DNA from 3 places in the Herbaspirillum sp. 1130 genome. Region 3 is predicted to be linked to each of the others. Evidence: predicted binding sites of a transcription regulator. Region 3 holds the regulator's gene; each other region holds the start of a gene.
What was found. Region 3 encodes LexA, which represses DNA repair genes until DNA is damaged. Its sites were predicted from a motif close to ACTGTATNNNNATACAGT; they were not measured.
Positions count from the first base shown of each region.

Region 1: a site for LexA is predicted at 2,945-2,962, ahead of JOD78_RS14205 (VRR-NUC domain-containing protein). Genes of this name have one in related genera too.
Region 2: a site for LexA is predicted at 3,922-3,939, ahead of recA (recombinase RecA). Genes of this name have one in related genera too.

Region 1 covers NZ_JAFICQ010000003.1:110,636-116,205, forward strand. Annotated here, with positions in the region: gene JOD78_RS14190 (alpha/beta hydrolase) at 1-772, shown strand, start outside; gene JOD78_RS14195 (EamA family transporter) at 835-1,257, shown strand; gene JOD78_RS14200 (lyase family protein) at 1,287-2,804, opposite strand; gene JOD78_RS14205 (VRR-NUC domain-containing protein) at 2,989-4,641, shown strand; gene JOD78_RS14210 (ATP-dependent DNA helicase) at 4,638-5,570, shown strand, end outside.
Region 2 covers NZ_JAFICQ010000002.1:541,784-547,353, reverse strand. Annotated here, with positions in the region: gene sucD (succinate--CoA ligase subunit alpha) at 1-316, opposite strand, end outside; gene sucC (ADP-forming succinate--CoA ligase subunit beta) at 417-1,577, opposite strand; gene recX (recombination regulator RecX) at 2,100-2,564, opposite strand; gene recA (recombinase RecA) at 2,714-3,763, opposite strand; gene JOD78_RS11255 (response regulator) at 4,224-5,570, shown strand, end outside.
Region 3 covers NZ_JAFICQ010000001.1:200,235-205,804, reverse strand. Annotated here, with positions in the region: gene JOD78_RS01020 (replicative DNA helicase) at 1-225, opposite strand, end outside; gene rplI (50S ribosomal protein L9) at 439-891, opposite strand; gene rpsR (30S ribosomal protein S18) at 918-1,202, opposite strand; gene priB (primosomal replication protein N) at 1,258-1,557, opposite strand; gene rpsF (30S ribosomal protein S6) at 1,579-1,944, opposite strand; gene lexA (transcriptional repressor LexA) at 2,272-2,928, shown strand; gene JOD78_RS00990 (tetratricopeptide repeat protein) at 3,131-5,113, shown strand; gene JOD78_RS00985 (flagellin) at 5,436-5,570, shown strand, end outside.

The DNA.
Region 1 (5,570 bases), on a different contig from region 3:
CTGGGAGCAGACCATCGATGTCCTGCGTCGCGCCGGCTACCGTGTGATTGCACCGGACCAGATCGGCTTCTGCAAATCCAGCAAGCCCGAGCAATACCAGTTCAGCTTCCAGCAACTGGCCGCGAATACGCACGCCTTGCTGGCCTCGCTCGGCATCGATCAGGCCATCCTGGTAGGCCACTCCACTGGTGGCATGCTGGCCATCCGCTATGCGTTGTCCTATCCACAGCAGACCCGCCAGCTGGTGCTGGTTGACCCCATCGGCCTGGAAGACTGGCGCGCCAAGGGCGTGCCGCCGGTGTCGGTGGACCAGTGGTATGCGCGCGAACTCGGTACCACGGCCGAGCGCATCCGCAACTACGAGCGCGCTACGTATTTCTCCGGGCAGTGGAGTGCGGAGTATGAACCCTGGGTGCAGATGCTGGCCGGCATGTACCGCGGGCCGGGCAAGGAGCGGGTGGCGTGGAATTCGGCACTGCTGTACGACATGATCCTCACGCAACCGGTGTTTTACGAACTGAAGAACCTGAAGACGCCCACGGTCCTCATGATCGGCGACCAGGACAGCACCGCCATCGGCAAGGAATTCGCACCGCCGGCATTGCGCGCCGGGCTGGGCAACTATGCGGTGCTCGGGCGCGAGGCGGCTGCCGTCATTCCGCACGCGACCTTGGTGGTATTCCCCGGCGCTGGTCACGCACCGCAGATGCAGATGCCGGAGTTGTTTCATGCGCAGTTGCTCAAGCGGCTTGCGCCCGAAGGCGGGCGCTGAACCGCAGATGGACAGATGGTTGCGGTTGTTGCCTTACACGATCTTCATTCAAGGATAAGACGATGGAACGCTGGATCGCCTACGCATTCATTTCCATGGCCTTTGCAGGCTTCACCTCGGTCATCGCCAAACTCGGCTTGACCGGCATCTCCAGCGATCTGGGATTGGCCATCCGGACCTGCTTCGTGTTTGTCTTCGTGCTCATGTTCGCCGCTGCTGTCGTGCCGGCCGCGCAGTTGAGCGCGGTCACCTGGCAGAACGTCCTCTGGCTCGGCCTGTCGGGTGTGACCACCGCCGTCTCCTGGGTGTTCTACTACAAGGCCATCAAGGCGGGGGACGTCTCCACCGTGGCGCTGATCGACAAGGGCAGTGTCATCGTGGCCTTGCTGATGGCGGTCTGGATTCTCAATGAAGTCATCACGCCCGCCAAGCTGATCGGGGCCGCGCTCATTGCTGCGGGATTGCTGGTGATTTCCCGCGGCTAGGCCAAGCTGCACGGCCCGCCCGGCACGCCTTACTTCACCCCCGCCGAGACGGCCATCCGGTCAAAATCCGCATCCAGCTTCTGCAGCGATCCTGCAATGCGCTGCTGCCGGGCCTTGATCCATGCGTCCTGCTGCGCCACGCGCGCAGTGGCCTCGCGCAGCATGCGGTCCATCTCGGCCGGTTGCGGACCGCCGACGGTGGCACGATTGCGCACGATCGCCACCGGATCGAGGGTGCTGCGAAACTCCTGTTCCGACATCGGCAGGGCCTGGGGGAATTCCGAATTCAGCACCGCTTCGTGATAGATGCGCTGCGCCTGGTCATAAGGAAACTCCAGCGGCCGGATGTTGTTGGCCTTGGCATACTCCACCACTTCCGAAGCGAAGTGATGGCCCACGCGGAAGGGCAGCTTGTACTTGCGCATGAGCACGTCGGCCAGTTCCTGGGACGCGGTCCAGTCGCTGTTGAGTTCTTCCAGCGCGCGTTTCGGATCGATCACCAGCGCGCCCAGGATGCTTTCCCAGTTCTTCAGGACCTTGACCGTATTGAGCACCATCTCCTTGTTGGGCTTCACGTCCTTGGCATCGCTCATGCCGGGCGGGATGTTGTGCGCCACGATGGCCACGCCCATGCCCTCGGCAATCACCATCGAGGCATCGCGCCGGGTGCTGTTGAGCAGGCCCGGATTGCGCTTCTGCGGCATGGCCGACGACACGTAAGTATTGGCCCCTCCCTCCTGCAACAGGATCCACGGACGCGGCTGCGCATATTGCGTCATCACGTCCTGGATGAAGGCGCCGGCATGCAGGGCAATGGAAGAGACCACCGCGCCCGCTTCCACCGGACCATCCACCGCCGACAGTTGCGCCGCGTCATAGGCGTTGTCGACGATGGCGGCAAAGCCCAGGTAGTCGGCCATGCGCTGGCGGTTCAACGGCCAGCTGGTGCCGTTGAGCACTGTGGTGCCCATGGCCGAGCGGTCCAGCCGCCCATAGGCTTCGCGCAGGCGCTGGGCATCGCGGTCCAGTGCGGCGGCAAAGCCCAGCAGGTAGTGGCCGTAGCTGTTGGGTTGCGCCGCCACCCCATTGGTGTAGTTGGGCACGATGGTGTCACGCTGGCTGGCGGCCAGTCGGACCAGCGCCGCCGTGGTGGCGTTGAGCTGGTTGGCCAGCGTCAGCAGGTCTTCGCGCAGGATGGCCGCGCGCAGCGTGGCCAGCATGTCCTGGCTGGAACGGCCGGCGTGCAGCAGCGTGATCTGCGGACCGGCCGCCTGGATCAGCAGCGGCTCGAAGGTGATCACCAGCGTCGGACGCTTGGCACCCGGCAGCTCGCCATCGGCCAGCACCTTGCGGATGCCCTTGACGACCAGCGGGGTCATCGACTTGTCCAGCAAGCCTTCGTCGGTGTTGATCACGGCCGTGGCCTTGTTGATTTCGCCGAGCCAGAAGAATTCATCATGGCGCGGCGTCTGCTGCGCGTGCAAGGGCGCGGCGCAAGCCAGCAGGGCAGCGGACAGCGCGACGGCGAGGGTGGAAAGCTTGGGCAAGGCGGTCTCCTGGAAGTGTTGATTGGTCTGTGCAGGGCGACTATCTTAGCGGGCAATCGCGATTCAGGTTGAAGGTGAACAGAGCCTGATATTTCAGGTATCTCGTCTCCAAAGTGTAGTTATTGGCATCTACGCGATATACTGTGCATCCATACAGTTCCTTTCCTGCCTGCTTTTCGCCGCAATGCCCGCCATCCCCGATCACCGTTTCTACTACCTGAGCAATTTCCAGCAGGCGCTGGATTGGCTGGGGCAGCGCTATGCCGACCTGCTGCAGGACGAGGAGCGCGATTTCCTGCTGCGTTTCCCGGCCTTGCCGCTGGCTGCGCGGGCGCTGTTCGTGCGCATGATGATGCGCAAGGGCGAGCACTTCCGCGCCAGCCGTCTGGCTTATCCGGAGATCGGCTGCCCGCTGCAGGCGTCCCGCGATCTGCCGCCCGAATGGGTGGAGCAGGATGCGCCGCTGTCGCTGGCCCAGGTCTTCGCGCTGGCGACCAAGCCGGAGCTGCTGCGCTGGTTCGGCGTGCGCGGTGGACTCAGGACGGCGCGCAAGGACAGCTTGCTGGCGGCACTGGAAAGCGATCCCCTTCATGCCGCGCCGCGCTGCCTGTCGCAATGGATAGCGCCGGGGCAGGGCGGGGAAGCGGTCCTGCGCATGCGGGTTGGCGGCCTGTGTGAACGTTTGCGTTTGATGTTCTTCGGCAACCTGCGCCAGGACTGGAGCGAATTCGTGCTGGCCGATCTGGGTACGCTGCGCTATGAACAGATCGCCCTTTCTGCCGAGGCGCGCGGTTTTCGCAGCCGCACCGACATTGATCTTTACCTGCAACTGCAGGCCTGCAAGCAACGCTTCGAGGCCGGTGACGAGGTCGCTGCGGTGCTCGACGCGCTACCCGCGGAGCGCTTCGACAATCCCTGGCTGGAGAGCCGCCGTGAACGCCTGCTGTTCCAGCTCGGCCAGCATTGCGAGAAGGCCGGCGACTGGCTACAGGCGCAGCAGATCTACGCCGCCTGCCGTTATCCCGGCGCACGGGCACGCGCCATCCGCGTGCTGGAAAAACTGGGCCGCTTCGGTCCCGCGCAGGCCCTGCTGACGATCGCCCGGCAATCGCCCGAGAGCGAGGCGGAACGCCAGCAACTGCTGCGCATCGCGCCGCGCCTGGCGCGCCAGCTGGGTTTGCCGCCGGCGCTGCGGCCGCGCCCCGCCGTGGTCGATCAGATCGAGCTCGTGTTGCCGGCCGAGGGCGGCCGCGTCGAGCGGGCGGTGCAGTTGCATTTGCAGCGGGCTGATGCGCCGGTGTTCTATGTCGAAAACGCGCTGGCCAATGCCCTGTTCGGCTTGCTGTGCTGGGAAGCGCTGTTCGCGCCCATTCCCGGCGCCTTCTTCCATCCCTTCCAGCGCGAGCCGGCCGATCTCTTGAGCGCCGATTTCGCGGCGCGTCGGCGCGATGTGCTGGCGCGCTGCTTGCGCCGCTTCGATGACGGCAGCTACCGTGCGCATCTCCTTGCCATCCATGAGGCCAAGCACGGCCTGCAAACGCCCTTCGTGGCCTGGGGCTGGGTCACGCGCGAGCTGCTGGTGATGGCGCTGGACTGTATCCCCGCTGCACATCTGAAGCTGTGGTGCCTGCGCATCCTTGACGACATTCGAGAGAACCGCAACGGCTTCCCCGACCTGATCCAGTTCTGGCCGCAGCAAGGGCGCTATCGCATGGTCGAAGTCAAAGGCCCGGGCGACCGCCTGCAGGACAACCAGCGCCGCTGGCTGGACTACTGTGCGCAACACGCCATGCCGGTGGCGGTGTGCTACCTGCAATGGGAACAGGCGGCAGCATGAACGAGGCGCTCTCGGCCGGCGCTGCGCAAGAGCAGTCCGCACCGCGCTACACCGTCTCGGTTCGTGCACTGTGCGAATTCACCGCCAAGCAGGGCGATCTCGATCTGCGCTTCACGCCCACACCCACCGCCCAGGAAGGCATCGCCGGTCACGCCATCGTGGCGCAGCGGCGCGGGGAAGGCTACCTGAGCGAAGTGACGCTCTCGGCCGATCATGGCGCGCTGCATGTGCGCGGACGCGCCGATGGCTATGACCCCGCGCGCCAGCTGCTGGAAGAAGTGAAGACTTATCGCGGCCAGCTCTCCAGCCTGCCCGACAATCATCGCCACCTGCACTGGGCGCAACTGCGGGTCTATGGCCACCTGATGTGCGAGCGGGAAGGGCTGGCGCGCATCCATTTGGCGCTGGTGTATTTCGACATCGGCAGCCAGCAGGAAACGGTACTGGAAGAAACCCGCAGCCGCGAGGAACTGGCTACGCTCTTTGCTGCACAATGCGAGCGCTTCATGCGCTGGGCCGAACAGGAGCTGGCGCACCGCGCGGCGCGTGATACGGCCTTGCAGGCGCTGCGCTTTCCGCACGGCGATTTCCGTCCCGGTCAGCGGCAACTGGCGGAGGCGGTATTTCGCGCGCAGACGGGCCGGCGCAGCCTGCTGGCGCAGGCACCGACCGGCATCGGCAAGACGCTGGGCACCTTGTTCCCGGCCCTCAAGGCCGCCCCGGCGCAGCGGCTGGACAAGATCCTCTTCCTCGCGGCCAAGACCCCCGGCCGGCAACTGGCGCTGGATGCCGCCGCCACCTTGAAGGATCACGGCGAACTGCCGCTCCGCGTGCTGGAACTGTGCGCACGCGACAAGGCCTGCGAATATCCGGACCGGCTGTGCCGGGGCGATTCCTGTCCGCTGGCGCAGGGCTTCTACGACCGCCTG
Region 2 (5,570 bases), on a different contig from region 3:
GCACGGGGATGCCTTCGGTGATGCAGATGGCCAGGTCCAGCTCGGCTTCGACGGCTTCCCAGATGGCAGCAGCAGCGCCGGCGGGCGGCACGTAGATTACGGAAACGGTGGCGCCGGTGGCGTTCTTGGCTTCGGTGACGTTGGCATAGATGGGGATGCCTTCGAAGTCTTCACCGGCCTTCTTCGGGTTCACGCCTGCGACGAAGGCATTCTTGCCATTCGCGTAGTCGCGGCACATGCGGGTGTGGAACTGGCCGGTCTTGCCGGTGATACCTTGGGTGATGACCTTGGTGTCTTTGTTGATGAGGATCGACATTTCTCTTCCTTGACTGTGATGCCTGCGCCGCGGGCGGCGCCTGGGCTGCAATGGCTTGCAGCCGGCGGCTCGCGCCGCGCAGGCTTGCGTGTTGGGTTACTTACTTGGCAGCTGCCACGACCTTTTGGGCGGCTTCTTCCATGGAGTCGGCCGAGATGATCGGCAGACCGGAATCGGCCAACAGCTTCTTGCCCAGGTCTTCGTTGGTGCCCTTCATGCGGACCACCAGGGGCACCTTCAGCGAGACGGCCTTGGAAGCCGCGATCACGCCTTCGGCGATCACGTCACAGCGCATGATGCCGCCGAAGATGTTGACCAGGATGGCCTTCAGTTCGGGGTTCTTCAGCATGATCTTGAAGGCTTCGGTGACCTTCTCGGTGGTGGCGCCGCCGCCCACGTCCAGGAAGTTGGCCGGCTCGCCGCCGAACAGCTTGATGGTGTCCATGGTGGCCATGGCCAGGCCGGCACCGTTGACCAGACAGCCGATGTTGCCGTCCAGGGAGATGTAGGCCAGGTCGAACTTGGAGGCTTCGACTTCAGCCGGATCTTCTTCGTCCAGGTCGCGGTAGGCGACGATTTCCGGGTGACGGAACAGGGCGTTGGAGTCGAAGTTGAACTTGGCGTCCAGGGCGATGACCTTGCCGTCGCCGGTCAGGATCAGGGGGTTGATTTCAGCCAGGGAAGCGTCGGTTTCCCAGTAAGCCTTGTACAGGCCTTGCAGGTTCTGGCGAGCAGCCGGGATCGATTCAGCAGGCACGCCGATCTTGGCGGCCACGTCGTCGGCTTGCGCGTCGGTGAGGCCATCGATCGGGTCGATGATGACGTTGTGGATCTTTTCCGGGTTGCTGTGGGCAACTTCTTCGATGTCCATGCCGCCTTCGCTGGAGGCCATCAGGACGACCTTCTGCGAGACGCGGTCGGTGACCAGGGAAACGTACAGTTCCTTCTTGATGTCCGCGCCTTCTTCGATCAGCAGGCGACGCACCTTCTGGCCTTCAGCGCCGGTCTGGTGGGTGATCAGCTGCATGCCCATGATCTGGTTGGCGTATTCCTTGACCTGCTCGATGGACTTGGCCACCTTCACGCCACCGCCCTTGCCGCGGCCGCCTGCATGGATCTGGGCCTTGACGACCCACACCGGGCCGCCGAGCTTCTGGGCAGCCGCTTCGACTTCGTCGACCGACATGCAAGGAATGCCGCGCGGCACGGTTACGCCGAACTGGCGCAGGATTTCTTTACCCTGATACTCATGGATTTTCATGGGAGCTTCCCTTTAGACACTGAATGAATGAAACTTGCCGGATTGAAATTCGGAAGCCGGCATTGAGCCGGCCGACCAGAAAGCAGACTGCAACCCGCAGGCGGGGGTCGCATCCGTTGCCGGATGGAGTCGGGCGCAGGCGTGAGCTGCGCGGGTTGCGAGTGAATTCGTCGAATTGGGCATATGCATGCCGTCTGCTTTAGTTGGTCTGATAGTCGAAACGCACCAGCTTGCGCCGAAGCGTTCGCATTATCCATTCCTGCTCCTGACGTGGGCCTTGCACCGTTGCGCCGTTTTAACAAACCGGCAACACGCGGTATCTCCTCAGGCTTGCGCGCCGCAGCAAAAACTTCCGAATTCTAGCACACGACAAACGGCCTGTTGGCCGGTAGCGCTAACACCGGGCGCAATGCGCAGGAATTACCATCGGGCAGGACAAGGCCGCACGCCGGTGGGAGATTTCGAGGAAAACGCGGGAAAAATGTGCTTGGCCGGGCCGGCCCTGCTGGATGCAGCTTGGGTTCAGGCAGACTCTTCGTCGTCGGCCCAGGCGGTCTGGAAGGCTTCGCGGATGCTGCGATGGGAAAAACCGCGCTGCTGGAGGAAGCGCATCTGTTTGGCGCGGGTCTCGGCATCCTCGGGCGGTGCGGCGTACTTGCGCCGCAGCACCTGCGCGGCACGCTCGCCCTCCCCGGCGGCCAGATCGGCCTTCAGTTCGGCGATGGCTTCACCTTCAATGCCATGGCCGTGAAGTTCGGAGATGATGCGCTGATTGCCGTAGCGCGCCGAGCGGCGATGCACGAGCGATTCGGAAAAACGTTCCTGGGAAAGGAAACGGGACTGCTCCAGCCATTGCAGGAGCTCTTCGATGTCATCGCCCTCTTGCGCGTAAGGGGCAAGCTTACGCGCAAGTTCCTGGCGACTATGCTCACGTGAAGAGAGATATTTGAGCGCCCTTGCTTTCAGGCTGATCGGCGGTCTTGGCATGTTGCGAACTTGCTGTACTGCGGTATTACCTCCCCCTGAGACCGCCAACACAGCACGGCACCAGCGAGATAAACAAGCCACCATCACGACACCCAGGGCTCAGGCAAACCCTGTCGCCGCGATGGCGCTTGAATCCTTTAAGCGCGGATTCAGGAAGCCTTGGCTTCCGCTTCGCCACCGGCCAGTTCCGGCACGCCCAGGGCGACACGGACCTTGTTCTCGATCTCGCGAGCCAGCTCCGGATGTTCCTTCAGGTAGTTACGGGCATTGTCCTTGCCCTGGCCGATGCGCTCGCCGTTGTAGCTGTACCAGGCACCGGACTTCTCGACCACCTTGTGTTCCGAACCCAGGTCCAGGATCTCGCCTTCGCGGGAAGTGCCTTCGCCATACAGGATGTCGAAGTGGGCTTCGCGGAACGGGGGCGCAACCTTGTTCTTGACGACCTTGACCTTGGTTTCGCTGCCGATGACTTCATCACCCGACTTGATCGAACCGGTGCGGCGGATGTCCAGGCGCACGGAAGCGTAAAACTTCAGCGCGTTACCGCCGGTGGTGGTTTCCGGGTTGCCGAACATGACACCGATCTTCATGCGGATCTGGTTGATGAAGATCACGGTGGTGTTGGTGCGGTTGATGCTGCCGGTGAGCTTGCGCAGCGCCTGCGACATCAGGCGGGCTTGCAGGCCCGGCAGGGAATCGCCCATGTCGCCTTCGATTTCAGCCTTGGGGGTCAGCGCGGCCACGGAGTCGACCACGATCAGGTCCACCGCACCGGAGCGCACCAGGGCGTCGCAGATTTCCAGGGCTTGTTCGCCGGTGTCGGGCTGCGAGATCAGCAGGTCGTTCAGGTTCACGCCCAGCTTTTGCGCGTAGGTGACATCCAGCGCGTGCTCGGCGTCGATGAAGGCGCAGGTGCCGCCCAGCTTCTGCATTTCGGCAATCGATTGCAGGGTCAGGGTGGTCTTGCCCGAGGATTCCGGACCGTAGATTTCGATCACGCGGCCGCGCGGCAGGCCGCCGATGCCCAGGGCGATGTCCAGGCCCAGGGAGCCGGTGGACACGGACTGGATTTCCTCAGCGATGACGCCATCTTCCATGCGCATCACCGAGCCCTTGCCAAACTGCTTTTCAATCTGTGCCAACGCGGCGGCCAGCGCCTTGCTCTTTTCAGAGTTGTTCGCAGCTTTTTTGTCGTCCATAAATCTCTCTCGGCAAAATGTCGTGAAGACGGGTGTCAGGGGGAGTCTTGCTGATGTTGCTTGAATGTTGCTTGGATCTTGCTCGCGGTGGCTGGCCATCGCTGGCAGGCCGCGGGTGTTGCCCGGGGGGCAGTGGATGACCGCCCCGATAGAGCGATACTGTATAAAAAAACAGTGCTTAGTGCAAGCGTTTTTGTCGGCCCAAATTCCATCCGTGGGCGAAAACCACAATTATACGAGAGGCAGACCTTCCAAAAACTTCATAAATCGCAGAGGAATGATGCATGGAAGGAAAAAAAACGGCACACTCGCGAGTTGGGGGGAATAATTCGTCAGCAATGGCCAAATTGGTATCAATAGTCGTCATCTCGCACGATATTGCGCCGCGGCAATTATTCGGCCCACGGCATTCCGCAATCCCGAACAGATCGCCTTACAGATCGCTTTACAGACCGTTCTCATGAGTTTAGTGCCCTTCAGCCACATCAGCGCCCTGCGCTGCCTGGTCATCGACGACATGCCGACGATGCGCCAGAACATTCGCATGCACCTCGGGCAGCTCGGCGTGACCAAGGTCGACCAGGCTGCCACGCCCGATGAAGCCATCCGCTTCGTGCAGTCCGGCACCTATGACCTGATCATCTGCGACTACAACCTCAACAAGGAAAGCAACGGGCAGCAGCTGCTGGAGTTCTTCCGCACCCAGAACATGCTCTCGCCGACCTGCATGTTCATCATGGTGACGGCCGAGAGCGGCTACAACCTGGTGGCCAGCGCCGCCGAGTTCCAGCCCGACGCCTACATGTTGAAGCCGCTGACGGCCAGCCGCATCGCCGAACGCGTGGACCGCCTGCTGGAAAAGCAGCACGCCATGCTGCCGGTGACCGAGAAGATGAAGCGCAAGGACATCACCGGCGCCATCATCGAATGCGACAACGTGCTCAAGTCGGCGCCCAAGTGGATCGTCGAGATCATGAAGACCAAGGGCACGCTGCTGATCGAACAGCGCCGCATCGACGAAGCGCGCGAGGTCTACAAGCAGGCCCTGGCCATGCGCGACGACCTGGTGTGGGCCAAGATCGGCCTGGCCCGCTGCAACATCGTGGCCGGCCAGATGGATGATGCGCGCTTGATCGTGCAGGACGTACTGGCGCAGAACAAGCAGTTCATCGCCGCCTACGACCTTATGGCGCAGATCGACGAAGCCCAGGGCAACCAGGAAGGCGCGCTGGAGGCGCTGACCAAGTCTTCCGAGATCATCCCCTCGGCGCGCCGCAGCCGCCTGGTGGGCGACGTGGCCTACCGCAGCGGCCATCTCGACCAGGCGCGCGAGGCTTATGACAAGGTGCTGAAGCACACCAAGGGTTCGCTCACCGCGCAACCGACCGACCTGCTCTCGCTGGCCCAGGTGCACATCGACAGCGGCGACCCGGATGCCGCGCTGCGTTTGCTGGAAAGCGCGCCGCGCCGCTACGAGGAATCCAACCTCTTCGTCTCCGCGCAGGCCGCCGTGCAGGCCCAGGCCTACGTCCAGCTGGGCGACACCATCTCGGCCCAGCAAGCCTTCGAGACGGCCCGCCAGGCGGCCGGCAAGGAAGCCTCGGACACCGCCACCCTGGCCCTGGCCAAGGCGGCCTTCTCGATGGGCAAGGATGAGGAAGGCGCCAAGCTCATCGCCGAAGCCGTCAAGTCCGACCACGAGAACAAGACCCTGCAGATGCTGGCGCGCAAGGTGCTGGCCGATACCGGCCGCGCCAACCTGGCCGAAGAGCTCATCGACGGTGCCGTCAAGCACTGCATGAGCATC
Region 3 (5,570 bases):
GACGATGTGCTCGAAGATGATGCGGTGATCGTAGCGGTAAAAGTCTTCAGCGCTGACGAAGTCGGCGATACGGTCCCAGGCTGCGTTGTCCAGCAGCAGGCCGCCCAGCACCGATTGCTCGGCCTCGATGGAGTGGGGCGGCACGCGGAGCGCATCGATCTGGGGATCGGATGACTCTCTCTGGCCACGGAAAAATTCTGGATTGCCGCGGGACGATTCTTTCATGGCGCGCATTATAACCTGCTGATGTGAAGCCGTAGGTCCGGCCGAACGTTTTTGCACGGCCAGATGCTTCATGCGAACGAATGCAATATGAAGCCATTGACAAGCCGCGCCATGACGATGACCAGTGGCGGCGTGTCTTGGTACAACTGACAATAAAAAAGCCAGGCGAACCCGGCTTTTCTATTGCAAAACGAATTGCAGCAAACAGGCGTATTACGCTTGCTCGCCCTTGACTGCGATGGTGACATCGACCACCACGTCGGTGTGCAGAGCCACCGACACGGGGTGTTCGCCAACGGTCTTCAGCGGGCCGTTGGGCAGGCGCACTTGCGACTTCTCGACAGCAAAACCCTTCTTGCCCAGGGCTTCAGCGATGTCGAAGTTGGTCACGGAACCGAACAGACGGCCGTCAACGCCGGCCTTCTGCGACACTTCCACGGTAGCGCCAGCCAGCTTTTCGCCTTGGGCTTGGGCAGCGGCCAGCTTCTCGGCGGCAGCCTTTTCCAGGTCAGCGCGCTTGGCTTCGAATTCAGCGATGGCTGCATCGGTAGCGCGGCGGGCCTTGCGTTGGGGGATCAGGAAGTTGCGTGCGAAACCGTCCTTGACGCGCACGACATCACCCAGACCGCCGAGATTCACGATTTTTTCCAACAGAATGACTTGCATGTTTTTCTCCTATTTCTCGACGCTGATTAGGCGTTGTGCAGATCGGTGTACGGCAGCAGAGCCAGGTAACGCGCGCGCTTGATGGCGGTGTCAACTTGACGCTGGTAGTGGGCCTTGGTACCGGTCAGGCGTGCCGGCATGATCTTGCCGTTTTCCTGGACGAAGTCCTTCAGGGTGTCCACGTCCTTGTAATCGACCTGTTCAACGCCAGCGGCGGTGAAACGGCAGAATTTCTTGCGCTTGAACAGCGGGTTTTGCTGTTGGCGCTTGTTTTTCAGCTTGCTTTTATCGAACTTTTTACCGAATGCCATGGTTGGCTCCTGTATCTAAAAATTGGGTAAGGTCTGTTTGGCTACCTTGCGCCGCTCAATCCGGCGCGACCGGGCCAAAATCAACGATATGAAACACGACGCTCTTGCTGTTGCGATTCCTGCGGGCCAAAAAGCCGGTGAACCGGAAGACTTCACCCAGTGCCGCCCTGTTGAGCGCACCGGAGATTTCCCCCGCTGCCAGCGCCGCGATCTCGAATTCGACCTGACGCTTCATGCCAGCCTCCGTCTGCTCCGACTGATGCTGCAACCTGGCAGTGACAATCGGGATACCGGCCGGCGTATAACGTAGGACATCACGTTCTGCCAGGCTGGCGATGACTTGAAACTGGTTCACTCTCCGCGATGTTCGCAGCGCTTAAGCTGCCGGAGCTTCGGTACGGCTCTTGGCCGCGTCTTCCTTCTGCACTGCCTTCAGGATGGGGGAAGGACCGGTTTCGGCCTTCTTCATCTTGACGGTCAGGTGGCGCAGGACGGCGTCGTTGAACTTGAAGCCGGTTTCGATTTCAGCCAGCGTTTCGCTGTCGACTTCGATGTTCAGGCAGACGTAGTGAGCCTTGGCCAGCTTCTGGATCTGGTAAGCCAGTTGGCGACGGCCCCAATCTTCGACACGGTGGACCTTGCCGCCGCGGGTGGTGACGATGCCCTTGTAACGCTCGATCATCGCCGGCACTTGCTCGCTTTGGTCCGGGTGGACGATAAATACGATTTCATAATGACGCATGTAGACTCCTTATGGACTTATTGAAGACGCCCACCCCGGCGTCAAGACGGGTGTGGGAAGAGGAAAACCCGAGATCATACTAGGTTTCCGTCCTGACAGCAATGCCAGCGTCACGCCACTGCGGCCGCAGGGCCACAACGCGGACCCTGCACATCGCCGCCAGCGGCTCAGAACCAGATTCTTCAGTTGCGGCGCGCTCTATATAAATGAGAAAGCTTGCCTTTTCCGCCCCGGAATATGCATGTTGCCGTTGACACAAGGATTGCACCTGTATAAAAATACAGACTGTTCATCCAGACAGCCTTCCCTCCGAGAAAGGCCACCCTCATGCTCAAACTGACTGCGCGCCAGGAACAGATCCTGAACCTGATCAAGAACGCCATCGAGAACACCGGCTTCCCTCCCACGCGTGCAGAGATCGCTGCCGAGTTGGGCTTCCGTTCCGCCAACGCCGCCGAAGAGCATCTGCAGGCCCTGGCCCGCAAGGGCGCCATCGAGATTTCCCCCGGCACCTCGCGCGGCATCCGCTTGCGCGAATCAGGTACCACAGGCATCAGCACTGCACGCCAGATGGCCCTGCCCCATCCCGCCCTGATGCAGCTGAGCCTGCCGCTGATCGGGCGCGTGGCGGCGGGCTCCCCCATCCTGGCCCAGGAACACGTGGAAAAGACTTACCAGGTCGACCCGGCCATGTTCCGGGCCAAGCCCGACTACCTGCTCAAGGTGCGCGGCATGTCCATGCGCGACGCCGGCATCCTGGACGGCGACCTGCTGGCCGTGCGGCGCGCCGACCAGGCGCGCAATGGCCAGATCGTGGTGGCCCGCCTGGCTGACGAGGTCACGGTCAAGCGCTACCAGAAGAGCGGCAGCGTCATCACCCTGTTCCCCGAGAATCCGGAATTCGAGCCCATCATCGTCAAGCCGGAAGACGACCAGTTTGCACTCGAAGGACTGGCCGTGGGATTGCTGCGCAGCTGGAACTGAATTCGGAGCGGCGCGCAGGCCCGACCGCCGGAAAGACGCTGCCAGCGGCGACTGATCGCTTGTTTATGCATGAACCTCCGCTTAAAACGGAGGTTTTTTGCTTTCTATTTAGCTCTTCACCTGTGACCGGTTACGCATATCATCCTTGCTGGACAGCTATGCCCGGCGCAATGGATGCGCCCAACCAAGAGGACCCTTTTCGATGTCGACGCGCAAGAGCAGCAACAAGCACGGCAAACATATTCCGGCCCCAGCGGCCGCCAAGTCCAACCTGCAGGATCTGCTGGACGTTCGCAAATGTCTGGACCTGCTCGACAATCGCAAGACCGAGGAAGCCAAGGCGATCTGTACAGCCGTATTGGCCCGCGCCCCCAATCTGGTGTTTGCCAACCACGCACGCGGACTGATCGCCATGCAGGAAGGCCAGTTCGCGCAAGCCGAGCAATACCTGCGCAAGGCCATCGAGGCCGATCCGAACAACGCCGAATACCTCAGCAACCTGGCCGGTACGGTGCTGAGCCAGGATCGCATCGACGAGTCCATCGCCATCTACGAGCGCGCCATCGCCATCGACAAGGAAAACCGGGCGGCACGCATCGGCCTGGCCAATGCCCTGCACGAAAAGAACGATCCGGAAGCCTCGATCAAATACTTCGAGGATGCGGCCCGGCGTGAACCCAACGCACCGGGCCCGCTGTCGCACCTGGGCCGCGCCCTGATCGACGCACGGCGCTTTGACGAGGCGGTCGCCACGATTCTGAAGTCGCTCGAATACCAGATCAATTTCGCTCCCTCCCACACCGCCCTGGGCGAAGCCTTTCATGCCATGGAGATGTACAAGGAGGCCGTAGAGTCCCACAAGACCGCCATCCTGCTCGATCCCCAGGACACCTACGCCCACAACAAGATCGCCGATAGTTATCTGAAAATCAACAAGATCGAAGAAGCCCACGAACACCTGCTGCGCGTCATCGAGATCGCACCCAAGGATCCGAATGGCTACGTCAAGCTCGGTTCAAGCTACTTCAACACGGGCGACCGCTTCGACGATGCCATGCGCATGTTCAAGCAGGCCTTGGCGCTGGACCCCAAGCACGCCCTCACCTACAACAACATCGGCGCGATCCAGCACGATCATGGCGATTATGACGATGCGCTTGGCAATTTCCGCACGGCATTGGCGCTGCGGCCGAATTACCCGACCGCCAAGCACAACCTGGCACTGACCCTGTTGCTGCGCGGACAGTTCGAGGAAGGCTGGGAGTGCCACGAGAGCCGCCTCACCACCAAGGAACGCGCCCACGTCTACCGCCTGATCCACAAGCTGTTCGAGGTCATTCCGAAATGGGATGGCAAGTCCTCGCTGGCGGGCAAGCGCATCCTGCTGATGCACGAGCAAGGCTTTGGCGACAGCATCCAGTTCCTGCGCTATGCCCGCTTGCTCATGGAGCAAGGTGCCAGCGTGGCGCTGCATGTGAAGAATCCTCTGTACCGCCTGTTCCAATCCTTCACACCAGCAGTGACACTGGTGCGCGAAAGCGATCCCCTGCCACCCTGCGACTGCGCCTATGTGCTCATGAGCCTGCCCTATGCCCTGCGCACCCATAGCGTCGAGGATATCCCGCGCTATGCGGAAGGCTATCTGTCTGCCGATGCGTCGCTGGCGGCGCACTGGAAGCAGAAGATTTCCACCTTGACACGATCAGCGGACAATCTGCGCGTCGGCATCGTCTGGGGCGGCAATCCGGAGCATGGCAATGACCGCCATCGTTCGATTCCACTGGACAAATTCAAGCAATTGTTTGAAGTCCCCAAGATGGAATTCTACTCATTGCAAAAAGGCAAGCCTGCCGACGGCCTGAAGGAGTTGCCAGCCGATTGGCCCGTCTTTGACCTGGGCAATGAGTGCCAGGACTTCGCCGATACCGCTGCCGCCATCAGCAATCTTGACCTGGTTATCTGCGTGGATACTTCGGTGGCCCATCTGGCCGGAGCACTAGGCCACCCCACCTGGGTACTGCTGCCGCATGTACCCGACTGGCGGTGGCTCAACGACCGCGATGATTCCCCGTGGTATCCCGGCATGCGCCTGTTCCGCCAGCCGGCAGTCAGCGATTGGGACTCGGTCCTGAAAAAGGTTGGCGAAGAATTAACGCTGCTGCAACATAAGAAAGCCCAAGGCTGAGCTGGCTAGGAGCGCCCAGCCATTGCAGGAAACCGCCCTTCCCGGGCGGTTTTTGCTTTTCGGAACATTTTTCTTGGCCGCAACAGCAATTTTCCTAAAGTTTTTGGAATTGCCGTCGAAAAAGGATTTGCTTGGAGTTTCAAAGCACGCAGTTTTAGTTCGGAAAGCCTTGAAAAAGATTTTTTGCAAAAGCCCTAAACTTTTTCCAAGACTGCCCGATAAAGCAATCAACAGAGGTTGAAACGCCTGGGGCTCATGGGTAGAAGACCAACGTTAGGCACTGAAACTCGGATCATCGGTCTCAAATCTTAGGAGAATTAACATGGCAGCAGTCATTAATACCAATATTCCGTCGCTCAATACGCAACGGAACCTGAATTCCTCGCAGTCGTCGCTCAATACCTCGATCCAACGTCTGTCGTCCGGCCTGCGCGTCAACAGCGCCAAGGACGACGCC